Regions from separate parts of the Roseateles microcysteis genome, predicted to be linked through region 1. Evidence: riboswitches for the same ligand, from Rfam matches in the RefSeq annotation. Region 1 holds a riboswitch; the other holds the start of a gene.
What was found. Region 1 has a riboswitch for S-adenosylhomocysteine ahead of ahcY (adenosylhomocysteinase). Riboswitches for the same ligand answer to the same signal wherever they lie in the genome.
Positions count from the first base shown of each region.

Region 2: linked by a shared signal. The riboswitch ahead of metH (methionine synthase) and the one ahead of ahcY (adenosylhomocysteinase) in region 1 are both predicted to bind S-adenosylhomocysteine.

Region 1 is NZ_JBAJMV010000004.1:447,276-457,888, reverse strand. It holds gene V3596_RS13900 (TfoX/Sxy family protein) at 1-248, opposite strand, end outside; gene V3596_RS13895 (5-formyltetrahydrofolate cyclo-ligase) at 306-875, shown strand; gene pepQ (Xaa-Pro dipeptidase) at 908-2,221, shown strand; gene V3596_RS13885 (hypothetical protein) at 2,218-3,483, shown strand; gene V3596_RS13880 (OmpW/AlkL family protein) at 3,493-4,095, opposite strand; gene metF (methylenetetrahydrofolate reductase [NAD(P)H]) at 4,225-5,067, opposite strand; gene V3596_RS13870 (TlyA family RNA methyltransferase) at 5,073-5,843, opposite strand; gene ahcY (adenosylhomocysteinase) at 5,863-7,290, opposite strand; S-adenosyl-L-homocysteine riboswitch at 7,386-7,491, opposite strand; gene V3596_RS13860 (hypothetical protein) at 7,663-9,702, shown strand; gene V3596_RS13855 (DNA glycosylase AlkZ-like family protein) at 9,688-10,613, opposite strand, start outside.
Region 2 is NZ_JBAJMV010000003.1:350,982-361,594, reverse strand. It holds gene V3596_RS10645 (TorF family putative porin) at 1-522, opposite strand, end outside; gene V3596_RS10640 (fused MFS/spermidine synthase) at 809-1,420, shown strand; gene V3596_RS10635 (spermine/spermidine synthase domain-containing protein) at 1,417-2,988, shown strand; gene V3596_RS10630 (YifB family Mg chelatase-like AAA ATPase) at 3,029-4,540, shown strand; gene nudC (NAD(+) diphosphatase) at 4,545-5,348, shown strand; gene V3596_RS10620 (glycine zipper 2TM domain-containing protein) at 5,372-5,893, opposite strand; gene metH (methionine synthase) at 5,991-8,726, opposite strand; S-adenosyl-L-homocysteine riboswitch at 8,787-8,904, opposite strand; gene V3596_RS10610 (HD-GYP domain-containing protein) at 8,981-10,183, shown strand; gene V3596_RS10605 (homocysteine S-methyltransferase family protein) at 10,184-10,613, opposite strand, start outside.

The sequences.
Region 1 (10,613 bases):
CGGTAGTACTTGATCTCCATCGTCGCGCCATCTTTCTGCTGAAAGACGAAAGGCTCGCAGCCCGCCGCCACGAACTGCGCGCGGTTGATGTCGTCGGTCTTCAGGTAGAGCTGCTCGTCGGCGACGATGGCAATGAAGAAGTCGTCCAGGTAGATGCCGTAGCCGCCGAACATGCGCCGCCAGCGCACGCTGCCCAGGGGCTGCAGAAGTTCCACGCAATGGGCGACGAATTCATTCAGGGCGGCCATGGCGCTATCGTAGTCGGCCACAATGCCCAGGTCCGCCTATGGATGGAGGTTGTCGCCGTGGATTTGAATGACCGTGCCGCCCTGCGCCGCAAGCTGATTCAGGATCGGCTGGACCTGCCTCACCGGCTTGAGCTCGCTGAGGAGCTGCAAAGCGTGCTGCGCGTCTGGCTGGTGCGCAGGCGCGAGATGACCATCGGCGCCTACTGGCCGATCAAGGGCGAGTTCGACCCGCTGCCGGCGCTCTATCGCTGGAGCGAGGCCCACCCCGAGCGCCGCATCGGCCTGCCGGTGGTGGACCGCGAGCATGGCACCCTGCGATTCCATGTCTGGTACCCGGGCTGCCCGATGGAAGAAGACGCCTACGACATCCCGAAGCCCAAGGACACCGAGGTCTTCGAGCCTCAGCTGGTGATCGTGCCCTGCCTGGGCTACGGGCCCTGCGGCCTGCGCTTGGGCTATGGCGGCGGCTTCATGGACCGCACGCTGGCCGCGCTGCAGCCGCGCCCGGCCACGGCCGGCATCGGCTATGCGCATGGTTTCCAGCCGCTGCTCAAAGCCGAGCCGCACGATGTGCCGCTGGACGCGATGCTGACCGAGGAGGGCGTGGTCTGGGATGTGAACGGCTGAGCCGGGCCCGGTGTCTGCGCCACAATGCCGGCATGAATACGCTCTACGCCCAACACATTGCCCAGCTGCAGCAGCGCACCGAGAACGCCCTGAGCCGCAGCGGCTTTGACGCGCTGGCCATCGCCTCCGGCATCGAGAAGTTCGCCTTCCTGGATGACCGTCCCTATTTGTTCCAGCCCAATCCGCATTTCAAGCATTGGCTGCCGCTGACGCAGCATCCCAACAGCTGGCTGCTGATCCGCCCGGGCCGCAAGCCTCTGCTGGTGTACTACCAGCCGGACGACTACTGGCATGTGCCCCCAAGCCCGCCGAGCGGCTACTGGGTCGGGCATTTCGAGATCGCCATCATCAGCGACGCAGCCGAGGCCGCCGCGCATCTGCAAGGCCATGGCAGGCTGGCCATCATTGGCGAGGCCGATGCGGCGCTGGCGGGTGTCACGCCCAACAACCCCGAACAACTGCTGCACCTCCTGCAGTACCCGCGCGCCTTCAAGAGCGAGTACGAGCTGGAACAGATGCGCGCCGCCTCGCGTTGCGCGGCCAAGGGACACCTGGCCGCTCGTGATGCCTTCATGGCCGGCGCCTCCGAGCTTGAGATCCATCGCGCCTATCTGGCTGCCACCGGCCACACCGACCGCGATCTGCCGTACACCAATATCGTCGGCCTGAACGAGCATTGCGCGGTCTTGCATTACCAGTATCAAGACGCCATGGCGCCAAGCCAGTCGCGCAGCTTCCTGATCGATGCCGGTGCGCAGGTCAACGGCTATGCCAGCGACATCACGCGCACCTGGAGCCGCGGCGGCCATGAGGAATTCGAGGCCCTGCTGGCGGCGATGGAATCGTCTCAGCTGGCTCTCGTGGACGAGGTCCGCGCCGGCACCGATTACCGCGACATCCACCTGAGCACGCATCGCCGGCTGGCTGCGATCCTGTCGGAGCAAGGCGTCGTGAAGATGAGCGCCGAGGCCATCGTGGCCGAAGGCGTCTCCAGCATCTTCATGCCGCATGGCATCGGCCATTTGCTGGGCCTGCAGGTGCACGACATCGGCGGCTTCATGGCGGATGACACCGGCGCTGTCTCGCCCAAGCCCGAAGGTCATCGCTACCTGCGCCTGACGCGCAAGCTCGAGGCCGGCATGGTGGTGACCATCGAGCCGGGCCTGTATTTCATCCCGACGCTGTTGAAGCAGTTGCGCGCTTCGAAGAATGCAGCGGCGGTGGACTGGGCCAAGGTGGACCGCTTGCTTCCCTATGGCGGTGTGCGCATCGAGGACGACGTCGCCTGCCGTGCCGAAGGCGCGCCGGAGAACATGACCCGGGATGCGTTCGCGGCGCTGCGATGAACACTTGTCAGCCGATCCTGCTGCTGCTCTGCCTTGCGTTGCCGCTGCCCGGCCTTGCGCAGACGGAGCCTTCCATCGAGCCCAAGCCAGATGCCCAGCTCGCCAAGGTCGAGGTGCAGGGCGAATCGACCGCCCAGCGCGAGCTCAAGACCCTGGCCACGCTTTACGAAGCGCGCGAGCTGTTCGAGAAGCTGCATGCGCTGGCACCGCTGGCCGAGCTGAAGTTCAAGGTCTATGCGCGCACCCAGGCCGAGCATCAGCAGAGAATCAACCTCGCCCTGGTCACGCGCCAGGGCCGTGTGCCGGTGCCGCTGGATGCCGAAGACAACTTCACGATCGACCCGGCCTGGAACCGCTATCCCGATGCCACCGAGCTGAAGAGCAAGCTGCTGGACGGTCGCGTGACCTGGCGGGCCGACATCCGCACGCCGGGCCTGCCGCCCAATGAGCGGCGGCTGGGTGACCTGCGCCTGCAGTGCAAGGTGGGTTTCGAGAGCGGCGTGGCGCGCGGCGACAAGGTCGGCTTCCTGGGCCGCATGGTGCGGGCCCTGACGTCGCAGCCTGACAGCTGCGACAACACCTGGTCCAGCGGCAGCAGCTTTGCCGATCGTGCCCTCTTTGCCGTCACCCTGGTCGATGGCGAGCGCCGGATGGCCCTGAGCAATGCCATGCTGCAGGGCCTGACCGAGGGCTCGGGCGCGCAGTACGACTGGGGCTTTCTGCTGCGCGAGCGCATGTTCCGCCTGCCCATGGGCGACAAGCGCTGGTCGGACGAGACCCGGGTGGTGATGGAGTTTGCCGACGATCCCCAGCAGCCGGTGGACGCGGCCCTGCTGGCCTCGGATCATCCGCTGGCGCAGGCTGCACGTGAGCTTCAGGCCGGCACGACGCGGCCTGAGCAGCTGCGCGAACGCCTGGGCAAGGCCGACGAGAGGAAGTTCGACAGCGGGCGTCGCCTGCTGCGGCACCTGCGCGTGAAAACCCTGCTGCCACCGGACTTGCCGCCCGAGGTGCTGGCGCAGCTTCCTGCGCAGGACCTCAGCAAGCTTTCGCCCGCGCAACTGATGGCGCTGCTGGCGAAGCTGCCGGCCTACAAGGCCGCCGCAGCGTCCGCCGCAAAGGCGGCCTCGGACGTGGCGGCCGGGGCGGCCCTGGGCAAGCCCGGGCTCGAGGTGGTCGAGCTGGTCACGCTCTACGACGGGCAGGACCAGCTGATCAAGTACGCGCTGCGCCAGCTCTCGCCGACCCAGCGCTACCGCTAGGCGCTGGGCTTAGAAGCGCCAGCCCAGACCCACGCCCACGAGCATCGGGTCGACCTTGAACGTGCCGACCTTGGTGCCCTTGGAGCTGACATCGGTGTCGATCTTGACCTTCTTCACGTCGATGTTCAGGTAGGTGCCCTTGCTGATCTCGATATCGGCGCCGATCTGTGCCGAGAGGCCCCAGCTGCTGCGCTTGATATTGGGACCCAGCGCCGTGACCACGGCGGGAGCGAACTGCACGCCGCTGAAGTTGGTGTAGTTCACGCCGAGGCCGACATAGGGGCGGAACGTCGCTTCAGGCGCGAAGTGGTACTGCAGCGAGAGTGTCGGCGGCAGGTGCTTGAGCGAGCCGATCTCGGCGCCACCGGCCGACAGCGTGTGCTTCTGCGGCACGGTCAGGATCAGTTCCGCCGCGATATTGGGCGTGACGAAATAGCTAAAGTCGATCTCGGGGATCGTCTTGTTGTTGACCGTCAAGCCGAGGCCGGTCGTGTCCTTGTTCGCCGAGTCGAGGTGGACGGCACGAACGCGCACCAGCAACGGGCCTTCCGCGGCTGCGGCGACGGTGCTTGCAGCGGCCAGGACGGCCAGGGCGAAGATCTTCTTGGTCATTCAAGGGCTCCTTGTCTGCGGGAACATTCCCGATGGAAGCCATTGAATCGAGGTTGGGCGGGTAAACCCTTGAGGTGGCGCAAACCGGCCGGAAACCCGAAGCCGGGGTCGGGCCCCACTTGTGTCAGATCAAGAGTTCGGCGCGAGATTGAGGCGCTTGCACAACTCCAGCGTCAAGCCCGACTGATTGAGCGTATAGAAGTGGATGCCCGGCACGCCGCCGGCGATCAGGCGCTCGCAGACGCGCGTCATCACGTCAAGGCCGAAGGCGCGGATCGAGGCGCTGTCGTCCATGAAGCCTTCCATCTTCAGGGCCACCCAGCGCGGGATGTCGATGCCGTCGCGCTGCGCGAACTGGGCGATGCGCGCGTAGTTGTGGAAGGGCATGATGCCCGGCACGATGGGCTGGTCAACGCCGAGCCTGCGCACTTCATCGACGAAGTTGAAGTAGGCGTCCGGGTTGAAGAAGAACTGCGTGATGGCGGCGCTGGCGCCGGCGCCCATCTTGTCTGCAAAGTGCTGCAGGTCCTTGGCCGCATAGCGCTGCTGCGGGTGGTATTCGGGGTAGGCCGCAACCTCGATCTTCCAGTCCGGGCCTTGGGTTTCGCGGATGAAGCGCACCAGCTCGGCGGCGTAGCGGAATTCGCCGGCCGTGGCCGTGCCGCTGGGCAGGTCGCCGCGCAAGGCCACGACGCGGCGGATGTTCTGCGCGCGGTAGGTGGCGAGGATCTCGGCGATGTTCTCGCGCGTGGAACCCACGCACGACAGGTGCGGCGCGGCCTCGAAGCCCGCGGCCGCAATGTCCATCACTGTGGCCAGGGTCTTGTCGCGTGTGGAGCCGCCGGCGCCATAGGTGACGCTGAAGTACTGGGGGTTCAAGACACTCAGGTCCTGCACCACGGTCTTCAGTTTCTCGGCGCCCACCGGCGTGTTGGGTGGGAAGAACTCGAAACTTACCGGCGTCGTCGTCATGCTCTTCAATCCTTGTTCTCATTTCCTGCGGCTGCCCACAGGAAGAATTCCTTGTTGCCGTCACCGCCGGTGATGGCGCTGTCGAACCAGCCCAGCACCTGCCAGCCTTGCGCCGCCGCGGCCTCGCAGGCCTGCGCTTGCAGCAGCGGGTATTGCGCCGGGCTCTTGACCAGGCCGCCCTTGTTGAGCGCCTTCTTTCCGAGCTCGAACTGCGGCTTGATCAGCAGCAAGACCTGGCCCTTGGGTGCCAGCCAGGGCTTCAGGTGCGGCAGCACGCCCAGCATCGAGATGAAACTCAGGTCGCCGACGATCAGCTCGAAGCCGCCCTTGGGCGCATGCTCGGCGAAGCTTGAGCCGACCAGCTCGCGCACGTGCAGGTTTTCCAGCGCGACGACACGTTCATCCGCCAGCAGCGACTCATGCACCTGGCTGTGACCGACGTCGATGCCGACCACGCGCGCCGCGCCGTGCTTCAAGAGGCAATCGGTGAAGCCGCCGGTGCTCTGGCCCACGTCCATCACGGTGAGCCCCTGCACCGACAGCCCCGCCGCTGCCAGCGCGCCTTCCAGCTTCAGGCCGCCGCGCGAGACATAGCGCAGCTCCGCGTCGTCGTTGACGCGCAGTTCCGCGCCCTCGGGCACTTCGGCCCCGGCTTTCTTGATCGCCACCCAGCTGGCGCCGGAGCGCCATTCGACAGCACCCGCCGCGATCAGCCGCTGGGCGGCAGACCGGGTGGGCGCGATGCCGAGGCCGAGCAGCGCTTGGTCGGCGCGCATCGCTGGCTCTTTCTTTCGATCAGTAGCGGTAGGTGTCCGGCTTGTAGGGGCCGACCTTGGGAACGCCGATGTAGGCGGCCTGCTCGTCGGTCAGCTCGCTCAGCTGGGCGTTCAGCGTCTTGAGCTGCAGGCGGGCCACATGCTCGTCCAGGTGCTTGGGCAGCACATAGACCTTGCCCACGGCATAGGCGTCCTTGTGTGCGAACAGCTCGATCTGGGCGATGGTCTGGTTGGCGAACGAGGACGACATCACGTAGCTCGGGTGGCCCGTGCCGCAGCCCAGGTTCACCAGGCGGCCCTTGGCCAGCAGGATGATGCGCTTGCCATCGGGGAAGATGACGTGATCGACCTGCGGCTTGATCTCTTCCCACTCGTACTTCTCGATCGAGGCGATGTCGATCTCGTTGTCGAAGTGGCCGATGTTGCAGACGATGGCGTTGTGCTTCATCGCGGCCATGTGCTCATGGCGGATCACGCCCTTGTTGCCGGTGGTGGTCACGAAGATGTCGGCCTTGTCGGCGGCGTATTCCATCGTCACGACGCGGTAGCCTTCCATCGCGGCCTGCAGCGCGCAGATCGGGTCGATCTCGGTGACCCACACTTGCGCCGACAGCGCGCGCATGGCCTGGGCCGAGCCCTTGCCCACGTCGCCATAGCCGGCGATCACGGCGATCTTGCCCGCGATCATCACGTCGGTGGCGCGCTTGATGCCGTCCACCAGCGACTCGCGGCAGCCGTAGAGGTTGTCGAACTTGCTCTTGGTGACCGAGTCGTTGACGTTGATGGCGCGGAACAAGAGCGTGCCCTTGTCCGACATTTCCTTCAGGCGGTGCACGCCGGTGGTCGTTTCCTCGGTCACGCCGATGATCTCGGCGCTCTTGCGGGTGTACCAGGTCGGGTCCTGCGCGACCTTGGCGCGGATCGCCGCGAACAGGATGCGCTCTTCTTCGCTGCCCGGATTGGCCAGCACGGAGAGGTCCTTCTCGGCGCGCTGGCCCAGATGCATCAGCAGCGTGGCATCGCCGCCGTCGTCCAGGATCATGTTCGGGCCTTCGCCGGCAGTTCCCTTGGGGCCGAAGTCGAAGATGCGGTGCGTGTAGTCCCAGTAGTCTTCCAGCGTCTCGCCCTTGTAGGCGAACACCGGCGTGCCTGCGGCGACGAGCGCGGCGGCAGCGTGATCTTGCGTGGAGAAGATGTTGCAGGAGGCCCAGCGCACTTCGGCACCCAGGGCTTGCAGGGTTTCGACCAGCACGGCGGTCTGGATCGTCATGTGCAGCGAGCCGGTAATGCGAGCGCCCTTCAGCGGCTGCGCAGCGGCGTATTCCGAGCGGATCGCCATCAGGGCGGGCATCTCGCTCTCGGCGATTTTCAGTTCCTTGCGGCCCCAGGCGGCAAGGCTCAGATCCTTGATCAGGTATTGGTCGGCGGACAGCGTCGTGGTCGTCATTGCATAGCTCCTTCGGTCATGAAGCCGCTGATGCCTGATGGGGACTTGTCTTGAGACAAACGGTCTTGAGACGAACGGTCACCCACGCGAGACATGGCGGGTGAGCGCGGTTGCAATTGAAGCTGCCGGGCAACTTCGTCATCCGAGCCTGGCCTTGTGTGCCCCGGGTGGGGGTGAAAGGTTGCAACGCTCCTCGGACGGCCGCAATTCTAGCGCCAGTCGATGCCGGATGCGGGTAGGCCAGCATGTTCAGTGGGCCGAAAACAGAAAGTCCACGTGTGAAAATTCGCGCCCTTGGAGCACGAGCGCGCCGCTTGCGGGGCAGCGCCCGGCCCATTCACAGTACCAGGGAGCCCGCAAAGCGGGGAGCAGATGACGACAATCAAGCATGAGGGCTGGCACGCGCTGGCTCGCTGGACGGCGCTGAGCGCTGCCATGGTCTTGGCCGCATGTGGCGGTGGTGGCGGGGGAGGCGGTGGCGGTGGTGGTGGTGGTTCGACGCCCACGCCAGCGCCCACGCCGATCACGAATGCCTGTACCGGCAGCAGCTCGGTGGCCTCGATCCAGGCCGATGGTGCGCTGGTGGGCAAACAGGCCGCCGCGGGCATCCTGGGCTGCAGCGGCCCGATCAAGAACCTGCAATGGACCCAGACCAGCGGCCCGACGGTCACGCTGCTGAGCGCCCAGACCCAGTTGATCCATTTCGAGCCGACGGCAGCCGGCAGCTATGGCTTCCGCGTCAGCTACACCGATCCCGCAGGCGCCACGCAGACGCGCGACCTGTCCCTGAACATCACCGCGCCGACCACCGCCGCCAAGGCCCTGGTGCGCAACCACCAGGCCGTGCGCATGGGTGGCAATGCGTCGATGCGCGCCTGGGCCGGCGCTGGCGAGACGATCCAGAGCGTCACATGGGCGCAGCTTGAAGGCCCGACCGTCGCGCTGCAGGAGGTCGACACCCAGACCCTGGCCCGCCAGTTCGTGGCGCCCACGGTCACGCAGGACACGCTGCTGCGCTTCCGCGCCACCGTCCAGACCGCCAGCGGCAGCGACAGCCAGGAGGTGTTCGTCCTGGTCGAGAAGCTCGACCAGGCGCCGGCTTCCGCCAGCAACACCCACGTGTGGGCGGGCGATCATGTGTCGCGCGTCCATGCCTACCGAGCGGCGGGCGCCTACGCCTCGCAGCTGGTCGCTTGCGTCTATGACCCGGCGCTGACGGCCAGCAACGCCTGCACCGTCGGCCGCCTGCCCCTGCTGGGGCACGAAAGCAATGGCGCGCTGCCGACCATCGCGCAGGTGATGGACCGTGTGGTCGTGTCGCATGACTGGCAAGGCGCCAACTTCGAGCGCTTCCTGCAGACGCATGACGCGCGTGGCGACTTCCGCCGCATGCTGATGAGCACCACGGCCATTGTCATCGGCTCGCATGTGCGGCCCTCGTTCTACCAACCGGTGACCGGCGCGATCTACCTTGATGCCGACAACGTCTGGATCACGCCCGAGGAACGCGACACCATCGATGAAGCACCCGACTATCGCGGTGCTTTCAGCAATGGCCTGTCCTTCCAGGATGTCTGGCGCTATGCCAAGGCCAACGACAGCTACGGCATCTACTACGACCCAGCCAAGCGCACCACGCGCAGCCTGGACGATGTGCTGACCGATCTCGGCCCGCTTCTGTATCACGAGCTCTCGCATGCCAATGACTTCCTGCCGGCCGAGACTTACGCCAGCCTGAAGCTCTTGTCCGGCACCACGCTGAACACCTTCATTGGCGAGCGCTACAACCAGCAGTTGCTGGTGTCTGACCTGATGAAGCAGGCCTACCCGCTGACCAGCAGCGAGCTGCAGGCGCTGGGCCAGGTCAAGTTCCAGGGTGTCACGGCCACGGCAGCTCAGAAGGCCTACACCGGCACGCAGATCGGCGCGATGTTCGCAGCCGACCTGGCGACCGACATGTACGCCTACAGCTCGCGCTTCGAGGACCTGGCAATGACGGTGGAGGAGTCGCTGATGAGCCTGCGCCTGGACGTCTTGCGCGACACGGCTTTCGTGCCGCGGGTGAACGACGCGCTCGTCACCAGCGATGTGCGCTGGGGCCAGCGGGGCCGCATCGGCGACCCGCGCCTGCGGGCCCGCCTGAAGCTGGCCGCCGGCAAGATCGTGCCCTGGATGCCTGCCAGCGACTTCGACAAGCTGCCGGCGCCGCTGCAGATGCGCGAGGGCGAAAGCTGGCGTGCCAACCTGGTGCTGGGCGCGCCGCTGCAGGGTTCGGTCGTGAAGTTGAAGCCGCAGATGGCTGACCTGCGCGAAGCGTACGAAGAAGCCGGCCGCCAGGCGCGGCAGGCCCGCCGCGCACACGAGCGCGAGCAGGCTCACCAGCGCGTCGAGCGCTGGCTAGGCAAGCGCTAGGAAGCGGGCCACGGCGTCCAGCTCTTCCTGCAGCGCGGCCTTGAATGCCGCGCCTGCAGGGCGCTTGTCGACGAAGCCGAACTCAGACTCAAGGCGGCCCCGCTCGACGCGCAGATTGGCCCAGCCGATGATCTGTTCGCCCCAGAGGAGCGGCAGCGCGTAGTGGCCCATGGTCCGCTTCTCGGCCGGCGTGTAGGCCTCGAAGCGGTACTCCCAGCCCCACAGCCGCTCGAAGCGGCGGCGGTCCCAGACCACCGGGTCGAACGGCGCGAGCAGGGTCACGCCTTCGGGCGCGCGGTACTTCGCCGAGCGCGGTTTCTCATCCATCGGCCAGTACCAGGTTTCGCCGTCGATCTGCGCATGCGCGTAGCGATCCTTTGCAGATTTACAGACGGCGCGCGTCTGCGCCTGCAGGTGCGGCGCGCCATAGCGCAGCAGCGTGGTCAGGTAGCCCAGGCTGGCTGCTGGCAGCGGCGCATACAGCGCGACCACCTTGTCCATCAAGGCCTCGGCACGGGCCTGGCGCGCTTGCGGGCTGTCGTCCGCGGGTGAATGCGTGATCGCTTCGTAGACGCGCGTGCCGCTGTCTCTGCGCTTCACCCTCAGATGCCCCCGGTAATGCAGGCCGTCGAGCAATTGCGTGCTGACGTTGAGCTCACCGCCCCAATAGCCCGGCATGCGGCCATGGTGCGCAAATGCCTCCAGCAGCTGTTTCGGATGTGTGGGGCCGTTCTGCCGCACGAAGTCCAGCAGCTGCTGCGCATGCCTGCTGCGCTCCGCATCCCAGGGCTTGCGCTCGATGCGCGGGTGCATCAGGGGCAGCCAGTCGCGCGGCACGAAGCCGTAGTTGACGAAGCAGTCTTCCTCGATCTGCAGCCGCGTGTAGCGCTGTTCGAGGTCGCCGGCCTTGT
Region 2 (10,613 bases), on a different contig from region 1:
GAGCATCAGGCCGTCGCCGAGGTCGAAGCTGGCGCTCAGGTCGAGGTAGAGGCTGCCCTTGCTGTCGGCGAAGCCGAACAGATTGCTGGTGCTGTACGACAGCTTGCCCGTGACCGGGCCGGCGGTCAGGGCACCGTAGAGCTCCAGCGTGTTGGCGCTGGGGTTCAGCTTGTTCTTGCTGTAGTAGTACTGCAGCACGCCGACGTCCAGCAGCAGGTCCTTGGAGACTTCGGTCTTGTAGCCGGCGTAGACGTCGACTTCGGCCGGGGCATCGCCGCCCGCGTCCTTGATCCACTTGATCGTGGAGCCCCAGGCGCCGATGTAGAAGCCGCTCGGCGAAGCGTAATCGGCGCCGCCCTGCAGGGCCGGCTTCAGGCGGGTCTGCGAAATGCCGCGGTAGCGGTAGTCGGTGGTGACACTGACATTGAAGGACAAGGGATCGACCGGTGCGGCTGCTTCCTGGGCAAAAGCGGGCAGTGCAGCGGAAAGGGCCAGGGCCAGGGTGGCAAGTTGTTGCTTCATTCGCAGGACTCCTTGATTGGGGGAATGGGTCAGGATGGCAAACAGGATTTCAAGCCAGCTCTTGCAGCTTCCGTGCCAGCACCGGTTTGGTCCGTTCCAGGGGCTGTGCCCCCGGGGAAGGCAGGGCTCACGTGCCGTATCGGGTGGTCGCGGTGCACCACAATGGCTCATTTGCGCCGCTTGCGCCAGTCTGGTGCGCGCCCCACAAGCGTGCGGATGGGGTCGGGACGGCAAGGGCTTGCGCCGGGTTAGCATCGGCCGCGATACGAACATCCGGAGGTCATTCTTGAGCCAGCGATCTCGTGCCACCTTGCGGGTGGCCACCGCCTTCTTCCTCTCCGGCTTTGCGGCGCTGGTCTACCAACTGGCCTGGCAACGCCTGCTCTTCGTGGTGATCGGGGTCGACATCGAGTCGGTGACCATCGTGGTCTCGACCTTCATGCTGGGCCTGGGTCTCGGTGCCCTGCTGGGAGGTGCGCTGGCTGATCGCTGGCCGGCCCGCATCCTCCTGGCCTTTTGCCTGTTCGAGGGCGCGATCGCGGCCTATGGCCTGGTCAGCGTGGACCTGCTGCAGGCTTGCGCAGCCCTGTTCGCCGGGCTGTCGAGGCCGGCGGCGGCGGCCCTGAGCTTTGCCCTGCTCCTCTTGCCCACCGTCTGCATGGGCGCGACGCTGCCAATGCTGGTCGCTCATGCCTGGCGGAGCTCGGGCAATGTGGGCGTGTCCACGGGCACGCTGTATTTCATCAACACCCTGGGCGCGGCCACTGGCGCGCTGGCCATTGGCTTCTTCCTGCTGTATTGGCTGGACCTGCGTCAGGCCGTCTGGCTGGCGGCCGCGCTCAATGCCGTAGCAAGCCTGATCGTTGCCAGCGCTCTGCGCGGGAGGGCCGCGGCATGAACGAGAACCAAACCGGGCTGCGCCGTCTGGCCCTGGCCTTGTCCTTCAGCGTCGGTCTGCTGTCGCTGAGCCAGGAAATCCTCTGGGTCCGGCTGCTCTCCTTCGGGCAGCAGGGGCGACCCCAGGCCTTCGCCATCGTGCTGGCGGCCTTTCTGCTGGGCATCTCCATTGGTGCCGTCGTCGGGCGGCGCATCTGTGCGAACAGTCCAGCCGTGCTGGCTTCGGCGGCACGGGCGCTGTGCTGGGCCGCGGCGCTGGACCTGGTCGCCCTGCAACTGATGGCGCCGTTGCTTGGCAATTCGCCAATTCGCCTGGCCGGCCTGGTGTTGATGATCGCGGTGACCGCAGGCGCCAAGGGCGTTCTGTTCCCCATCGTCCATCACCTCGGCTCCGCGACGGCCGAAGCTGACCTCGGTCGCTCGGTGTCGCGTGTCTATCTGGCCAATGTCATGGGCTCGGCACTTGGCCCCCTGATCACCGGCTTCTGGCTGCTGGATGTGCTGCGGGTCGAGAGCGTCTGGGCGCTGGTGTGTGGCGCGACGGCGCTGCTGGGCTTGTTGACGCTCGCTGCAACGCCGCAGCGGCGCGTCAGCTGGTTCGCCATGCCGGCGGCGTTGCTGGCGCTGGGCCTGGTCCTGGTCGTGCACCCCCTGGTCGTCATCGACAAGGTCGCCGAGCCCTGGCAGGGCGACGCACCCTTGGCGCACCTGATCCAGAACAAGCACGGCATCCTGCATGTCACCCACGGCGACGACAGCGACACCACCTATGGTGGCAACGCCTATGACGGCCGCATCAATGTCGACATGGCACAGAACTCGAACGGACTGGACCGTGCCTACCTGATGGCGCTGCTGCACAACAAGCCTCGCCGGGTGCTCGTGATCGGCCTGTCCACCGGGGCCTGGACCGAGGTCATCCTGGGCTTTCCAGGTGTCGAGCAGGTTGACGTGGTGGAGATCAACCCGGGCTACCGCGAAATGATCTCGCGCTATCCGGCGGTGGCGCCGCTCCTGAGCGACCCACGCGTGCGCCTGCACATCGACGATGGCCGGCGCTGGCTGCGAGCGCATCCGCAGGCGCAGTACGACCTGATTTTCCAGAACACCACCTTCCACTGGCGCGCGTACACGACGCTCCTGCTGTCGCACGAGTACCTGAGCGAGCTGGGCAGGCATCTGGCGCCCGGTGGCGTTGCGGCCATGAACACCACCAGCAGTCGCGATGCGTATGCCACGGCGCTGGCCGTATTTCCGCACGTCATCCGCTACGGCAACTTCGCCTACATGAGCGCCGCTGCGCTGCAACGCCGGCCCGATGCAGAGGCCGTCCTGCGTGCCTGCCGCACCGGCGGTAAGCCAAGCTTTGGCGAAGCCTTGTTCACCAAGCCTCACGTGGCCTGGAAGCTCTTGAATGAACCCCTGCAGCCGGCAGCGGAGTACCTTCAGGCCAACGCCGGTGCGGTGCCGCCGATGGTGATCACGGATCTGAACATGATCAGCGAATACCGCCATGGGCAGCCGCCGCTGTTCGGCCTGCTGGCACCCCTGCTGCCGCCAACGCCGTAGCACAATCGCCGGCATTTGCTAACTCACAAGGGGAGCGTCCATGTCATTGGCCGTGATCCACAGCCGCGCGCTCGACGGCCTGGCCGCGGCGCCGGTCAGTGTCGAAGTGCATCTGGCCAACGGCCTGCCCAGCTTCACCCTGGTGGGCCTGGCCGATACCGAGGTCAAGGAAGCGCGTGAGCGGGTGCGGGCCGCCTTGCAGAGCAGTGGCCTGGCCTTTCCCCATGACAAGCGGATCACGGTCAATCTGGCGCCCGCCGACCTGCCCAAGGAGGGCGCGCGCTTCGACCTGCCGATTGCGCTGGGCATCCTGGCGGCCAGTGGCCAGCTCGATGCAAGCCGGCTCGATGGCTTTGAGTGCGCCGGCGAGCTCTCGCTGGCCGGGCATCTGCGCCCGGTGCGCGGCGCGCTGGCCATGGCGCTGGCCTTGCGGCGCGAGGCTTCGCCGCGGCGCCTGCTCTTGCCAGTGGCCAGTGCGGCGGAGGCATCGCTGGTCGAAGGCGTGGACGTGCGAGAGGCGGCGCATCTGCTCGACCTGGTGGCCTGCCTGCTGCCGGCTGCTGAGCAGCAGCTTCCCCGCGCCCAGGCGGCGCCCCGGCAGGCGGCGGAGCCAGGCCCGGACCTGCGTGACATCAAGGGCCAGGCCGCGCCCAAGCGGGCGCTGGAGATCGCCGCGGCTGGCGAGCTGAGCCTGCTCTTGATTGGCCCGCCGGGCAGCGGCAAGTCGATGCTGGCCCAGCGTCTGCCCGGCTTGCTGCCGCCGCTGGATGATGAGGAGGCGCTGGAATCGGCTGCCGTGCTCAGCCTGGCCGGCGCCTTCATGCCAGCGCGTTGGGGGCGTCGCTCGTTCAGGTCGCCGCATCACAGTGCTTCCAGTGTGGCGCTGGTGGGCGGTGGTTCGCCGCCGCGGCCGGGCGAGATTTCCCTGGCACAGCACGGCGTGCTCTTCCTGGATGAATTCCCCGAATTTCAAAGGACGGCCCTTGAGGCCTTGCGCGAGCCCCTGGAAACAGGGCGCATCCTGATTGCCCGCGCGGCCCGACATGCGGAGTTCCCGGCCCGCTTCCAGCTGGTGGCGGCGATGAACCCCTGCCCGTGCGGCCATCATGGCAGCCAGGTGCAGGCCTGCCGCTGCACGCCGGAACAGGTGAGCCGCTACCAAGGCCGACTCAGCGGGCCGCTGCTGGACCGCATCGACCTGCGCATCGAGGTGCCGGCGGTGGCGCCGGCCTCGATGGCCAGCGCGGCAGGAGGCCAAAGCAGCGCCGAGGTTGCCGCCCGCGTCGCCGCGGCGCGGGCGCGTGCCCTGCATCGCCAGGGCTGCAGCAACGCCCGCCTGGCGGCCCAGGCGCTGGACCAGCATGCGCACCTGGGCGCGGCCGAGGCGCGCTTCCTGGACAAGACGGCCACCAGCCTCGGCTGGTCGGCGCGCAGCTACCACCGCGTGTTGCGAGTGGCCCGGACCGTGGCGGACCTGGCCGATGAAACCCTGATCACGACCGGCCATCTGGCCGAGGCAGTGCAACTGCGGCGCGGCTTTCCTGTAGCCTGATGGCATGAGCGACAACGATCTCTTCGTCCCGGCCACCGCGCCGCTCGCACCTGCCTCGGTCGAGGCCTGGTGCTTTGCCTTCGTCGATGGCCAGCTGCTGCTGCAGGAGGGCCAGGTCTTGCGCCCCAGCGAGCCGCCAGCTGCGGCGCCGCGCCACTACCTGGGCCGGCTGGGTGCGCTGGACAGCTGGACCATGCGGCTGGACGAAGTTCCAAGTGGCTGGGAAGCGCATCCCTTGCGCGCCGCGATGCGGGTCCTGCCCGAGCCGCTGATGGCCCTGGCTTCGCGGGCCGCACAGGTGCTGGAATGGGACCGTGCGCACGCCTTCTGCGGTGTCTGCGGCACCCCGACGGCGCCGGTACCGAACGAGCGCGCGCGGCGTTGCCCGTCCTGCCAGCACACGGTCTACCCGCGCATCAATCCAGCCATGATGGCCTTGATCTGGCGCGGCCGCGAGCTGCTGCTGGCCCGATCGCCCGGCTACACGCCCGGCTCATACAGCGCGCTGGCGGGCTTTGTCGAGGCGGGTGAGACGCTGGAAGAGTGCGTGCACCGCGAGGTGGCCGAGGAGGTGGGCGTACGAGTGCAAGGCCTGCGCTACTACGGCAGCCAGAGCTGGCCTTTTCCGCACAGCCTGATGGTGGCCTACACGGCCGAATGGGTGGGTGGCGAGATCGTGCCCCAGCCAGGCGAGATCGAGGATGCCCGCTGGTTCGACATCGACGAGCTGCCCGGCATTCCGCCGCGCTTCAGCATCTCCGGCCACCTGATCCGCGACACGGCGGACTGGCTGCGCTCAAGGGGCTGAGCGCTCAGGCAGCGTGCGCCGCTTCAGCGGCGCAGCAGCTGTCCCTGGCGCAGTTCGACCACGTCGCCGGCCTGCAGGTTTGGGTTGCTGGCCTGCTCGCGCGTCTGTGTCGTGCCGTCATCGGCTTGCAGCTTGACCACCCAGACCTTGTGCGTGTTGCGGCGCTTCTCGATCTCGTTGCCGGCATAGCCGCCGGCAACGGCGCCACCCACGGTGGCGAGCTTCTTGCCGTTGCCGCCGCCGATCTGGTTGCCGATCAGGCCGCCGATGACGGCCCCACCGACGACGCCCACGCCGCTGGTCTTGCTGGTGCGCTCCTCGGTGTGCACTTCCACGACGCGCAGGCAGCCCTTGCACAGATCGGCCTTGGCCGCCGGGGCCGAGGGCTTGGCGCGCGCCGCCTTGCTGTCATCGGTCGCCGCCTGTGGCCCCGGTGGCGTGCTGCTGCTGCTGTTCATCTTGCCCAGCGCGAAGGCGCCGCCGAGCAAGCCGCCGGCGATGGCGATGGAGGCAATGGTCTGGCTGGCAGTGAGGGGGAACTTCATGGGCTGGGCCTCTCGTTATCAGAACTACGGCCGAAAGCTTGTCACGCTGCGAGCGCCGGTGGCGCCGCAGCGGGCTTGGAGATGCAAGAGGATGTGACTAGCCGAGCAGCGGCGCGAGCGCCCGCTCGGCATCGCGCTGGTCCAGCGCCATGCGAGCGGCCCAATCCTGCACCTGGTCGTCGCCGATGCGGCCGACATTGAAGTAACTCGCCTCGGGGTGCGCCATGTAGAAGCCCGACACACTGGCAGCGGGCGTCATGGCCATGCTGTCAGTCAGGCCCATGCCGATCTCTTCCGGCGTCAAGACGCGGAACATCTCGGCCTTGACCAGATGGTCGGGGCAGGCCGGGTAGCCGGGCGCCGGGCGGATGCCGCGGTACTTCTCGGCGATCAGGTCTTCGTTGGACAGCGCTTCATCGGACGCATAGGCCCAGAACTCGGTGCGCACGCGCTGGTGCAGGCGTTCGGCCAGCGCTTCGGCCAGGCGGTCGGCCAGGGCCTTCAGCATGATGGCCGAGTAGTCGTCATGATCGGCAAGGAACTGCGCTTCCTTCTTGTCGCAGCCGATGCCGGCGGTAACGGCGAACATGCCGATGTAATCAGGCACGCTGCCTTTGGCAGCGATGTAGTCGGACAGGCAGCGGTTGGGGCGCATCTCGCCGTCCACCACCGGGCGCTCCGACTGCATGCGCAGGCCGTGCCAGGTCATCAATACCTCGCTGCGGCTCTCGTCCTTGTAGATCTCGATATCGTCGTCATTCACCTGCGCGGCCGGGTAGAGGCCCAGCACCGCATTGGCGGTCAGCCAGCGGCCTTCGATCAGGCGCTGCAGCATGCGCTTGCCGTCGCTGAACACGCGTTGTGCCTCGGTGCCGACGACTTCATCCTTCAGGATGGCGGGAAAAGGGCCGGCCAGGTCCCAGGTCTGGAAGAACGGGCCCCAATCGATGTGTTGCGCCAGCTCGGCCAGGTCGTAGTTCTTGAAGACGCGACGGCCGATGAATTTCGGCGCCGGCGGTTGGTAGCCCGCCCAGTCGACCTTGGTCTTGTTGGCGCGCGCGGCGGCCAGCGTGACCAGTGGCGTCTGCTTCTTGTTGGCGTGAAGCTCGCGCACCTTGTCGTAGTCGGCCTTGAGCTCGGCGATGAAGCGCGCGGCGCGCTCGTCGCTCAGGAGCTCTGAGCAGACGCCCACCGAGCGCGAGGCGTCCGGCACATAGACCACCGGGCCTTCGTAGTGCGGCGAGATCTTGACGGCTGTGTGCACGCGACTGCAGGTGGCGCCACCGATCAAGAGCGGGATCTTCTTCATGCGGAAGTAGTCGTCGCGCTGCATCTCGGCCGCCACATGCTGCATCTCTTCGAGGCTCGGCGTGATCAGGCCGGAGAGGCCGATGATGTCGGCGCCCTCGACCTTGGCCTTGGCCAGGATGTCCTGGCACGGGACCATCACGCCCATGTTGACGACCTCGTAGTTGTTGCACTGCAGGACCACGGTGACGATGTTCTTGCCGATGTCGTGCACGTCACCCTTGACGGTGGCGATGACGATCTTGCCCTTGGGTTTCACGTCGCCGCCGGCCGCTTCGAGCTGGCGCTTTTCTTCCTCGATGTAGGGAATCAGGTGGGCCACGGCGGACTTCATCACACGCGCGCTCTTCACCACTTGCGGCAGGAACATCTTGCCCTGGCCGAACAGGTCGCCCACGATATTCATGCCGGCCATCAGCGGGCCTTCGATCACGTGCAACGGCCGGCCACCGGTGGCCTTGATTGCCTGCCAGCATTCCTCGGTGTCTTCGGTGATGAAGTCGGTGATGCCATGCACAAGCGCATGCGAGAGCCGCGCATTCACGTCGCCAGCGCGCCAGGCCAAACGGGCCGAATCGTCCTTGGCGGCGCCTTTGGCGCTTTCGGCCACTTCGATCAGGCGCTCGCCACTGTCCGGGCGGCGGTTCAGCACCACGTCTTCCACGCGCTCGCGCAGCACCGGCTCCAGGTCGTCGTACACGCCCACCATGCCGGCGTTGACGATGCCCATGTCCATGCCGGCTTGAATAGCGTGATACAGGAAGACGGTGTGGATGGCCTCGCGAACCGGGTCGTTGCCGCGGAAGCTGAACGACACGTTGGAGACGCCGCCCGAGACCTTGGCGCCGGGCAGGTTCTGCTTGATCCAGCGCGTGGCATTGATGAAGTCGACCGCGTAGTTGTCGTGCTCCTCGATGCCGGTGGCGATGGCGAAGATGTTGGGGTCGAAGATGATGTCCTCGGGGTCGAAGCCGACTTCGTCCACGAGGATCTTGTAGGCGCGCTCGCAGATCTCGATCTTGCGCTCGAAGGTGTCGGCCTGGCCCTTCTCGTCGAAGGCCATCACCACGGCGGCGGCGCCGTAGCGGCGCACCAGATTGGCCTGGCGGCGGAACTCGGCCTCGCCCTCCTTCATCGAGATCGAGTTGACGATGCCCTTGCCCTGGATGCACTTGAGGCCGGCTTCGATCACGTCCCACTTGGACGAGTCGATCATGATGGGCACGCGAGCGATCTCGGGCTCGGAGGCGATCAGGTTCAGGAAGCGCACCATGGCCGCCTTGCTGTCCAGCATGGCCTCGTCCATGTTCACGTCGATGACCTGCGCGCCGTTCTCGACCTGCTGGCGGGCCACGGCCAGCGCTTCCTCGAACTGGCCGGCCAGGATCATGCGGGCAAAGGCCTTGGAGCCGGTGACGTTGGTGCGCTCGCCGATGTTGACGAACAGGCTGCCTTCGCCGATCAGCACCGGCTCAAGCCCGGAGAGCTTCATCGGTGCGGGGCGGGTGGCGGTGGATGCGGTCATGGCGGCCTCAGGAGCTTCAGATCGGGCCGCGCACTCACCGCGGCCCCCAGGGAATACAGGGTTCGGTGAGCGTCGTTGGAGACGGCCATCGGGTGAATCCGGGGTGATCGGCCGTCCGGTCCAAGCCTGGCGGCGGGCTGCCCTGGGGTAGCCCCTCGTCGCAACGCTCCTCGGACCGTGCGGGATTTTACGCGCAGGGCTTCAGCAGATGTCCGTCAAGGCCGACAATCGTGAAAGAACGGGAGCGTAAATCCTTGGACCTCATCCATCTTCCACCGAACTCACTGCGCATCGGCCAGGTGCTGGGCTTCTCGCTGCGCGATGCGAGCGGCAAGCTGCTGTTCGCCTCGGGCCAGGTGCTGCCCAACACGCCGCAGGTGCAGGCGCTGATCGAGCGCGGCGCCTATGTGCAGGCGCACGAGACCAAGGAATACCAGAAGGCACTCAACCACAAGATGGACACGATGATGCACCAGGGTGCCACCCTGGGCAGCATCGCCGGTGCCAAGGCGGACTACCGCCCGGAAACGCTGGCCAAGCGCGGCCCGGTCAGCTTCAGCGACCAGGCGGCCTGGGTCGATCTGATCCTGCATGTGCACACGCTCTTGCGCGACCCGAAGCCGGAAGACTTCGCCAACCGCTTCGAGCTGCACTATGGCGAGATGATGGCCCGCGTGCAGCAGAACGCCGATGCGATGCTGATGCGCCTGGTCTTCGATGTCAGCCACGAGTACCAGCAGTACAGCGCCAAGCATGGCCTCCTGTGCCTGCTGCTGGCCGAGCTCTGCGCGCGCAACCTGGGCTGGCGCGAGGAATGGCGCGGCTCACTGACCCGCGCGGCCCTGAGCATGAATATCGCGATCAGCGAACTGCAGGACCGGCTCTGTGCCCGCGACGATGCGCTCACGGAGGCGCAGCGCGAGGAAGTGCGGCAGCGCGCCGCCACGGCGCCGCAACTCTTGCGCACGCTGGGCGTGCAAGACGAACTCTGGTTGCAGACCCTGATGCTGCGCCATGAAGCGGGCCCGGGGGCCTTGGCGGGCCGGGGTGGCGCCGAGCAGCTGGCGCGCATGCTTCGTCGCATCGACATCTTTGCCGCCCGCCTGTCGCCGCGCCGTTCGCGCAAGGCGATGTCAGCGGGTGCTGCGGCCCGCGCGGTCTACCTGGACGAATTGCAGAAGCCCGACGAGGCGGGCGCGGCGCTCATCAAGGCCGTGGGGCTCTATCCGCCGGGCAGCCTGGTGCGCCTGGCCAACAACGAAATGGGCGTTGTCGCCAAGCGCGGCCACAGCGCCAATGAGCCGCTGGTGGCCTCATTGATCGGCAAGAGCGGCAACCCCTTGAGCGAGCCGGTGCCGCGCGACACCCGCCTGGCCGCACAGGCCGTGGCGGCCAGCCTGGCGCCCCACGAGCTCAAGCTGCACGTCAATATGGAACGCTTGCTCAAACTGTATTGATCAAGCCTCGACCAGCTCGCTGAAGAACTTCTGCCCGCTGACGCGTGGCTTGTAGGCCGACACCTGCTTGGCGATGGCGGCGATATGGCCCGGCGTCGTGCCGCAGCAGCCGCCGGCGATGTTCAGGAAGCCGCACTTGGCGAACTCTTCCATCAGCCGCCCGGTCACGTCCGGTGTTTCGTCGAAGCCGGTGTCGCTCATCGGGTTGGGCAGGCCGGCGTTCGGGTAGCAGCTGATCGCCGTGGCGCCGGCCACCTTGGCCAGCTCCTCGATGTAGGGCCGCATCAGCGTGGCACCGAGCGCGCAATTGAGGCCGATGGCCAGCGGCTTGGCATGGCGCACCGAATGCCAGAAGGCGGTCACGGTCTGGCCCGAGAGGATGCGGCCGGAAGCATCGGTCACCGTGCCGGAGATGATCACCGGCAGGCGC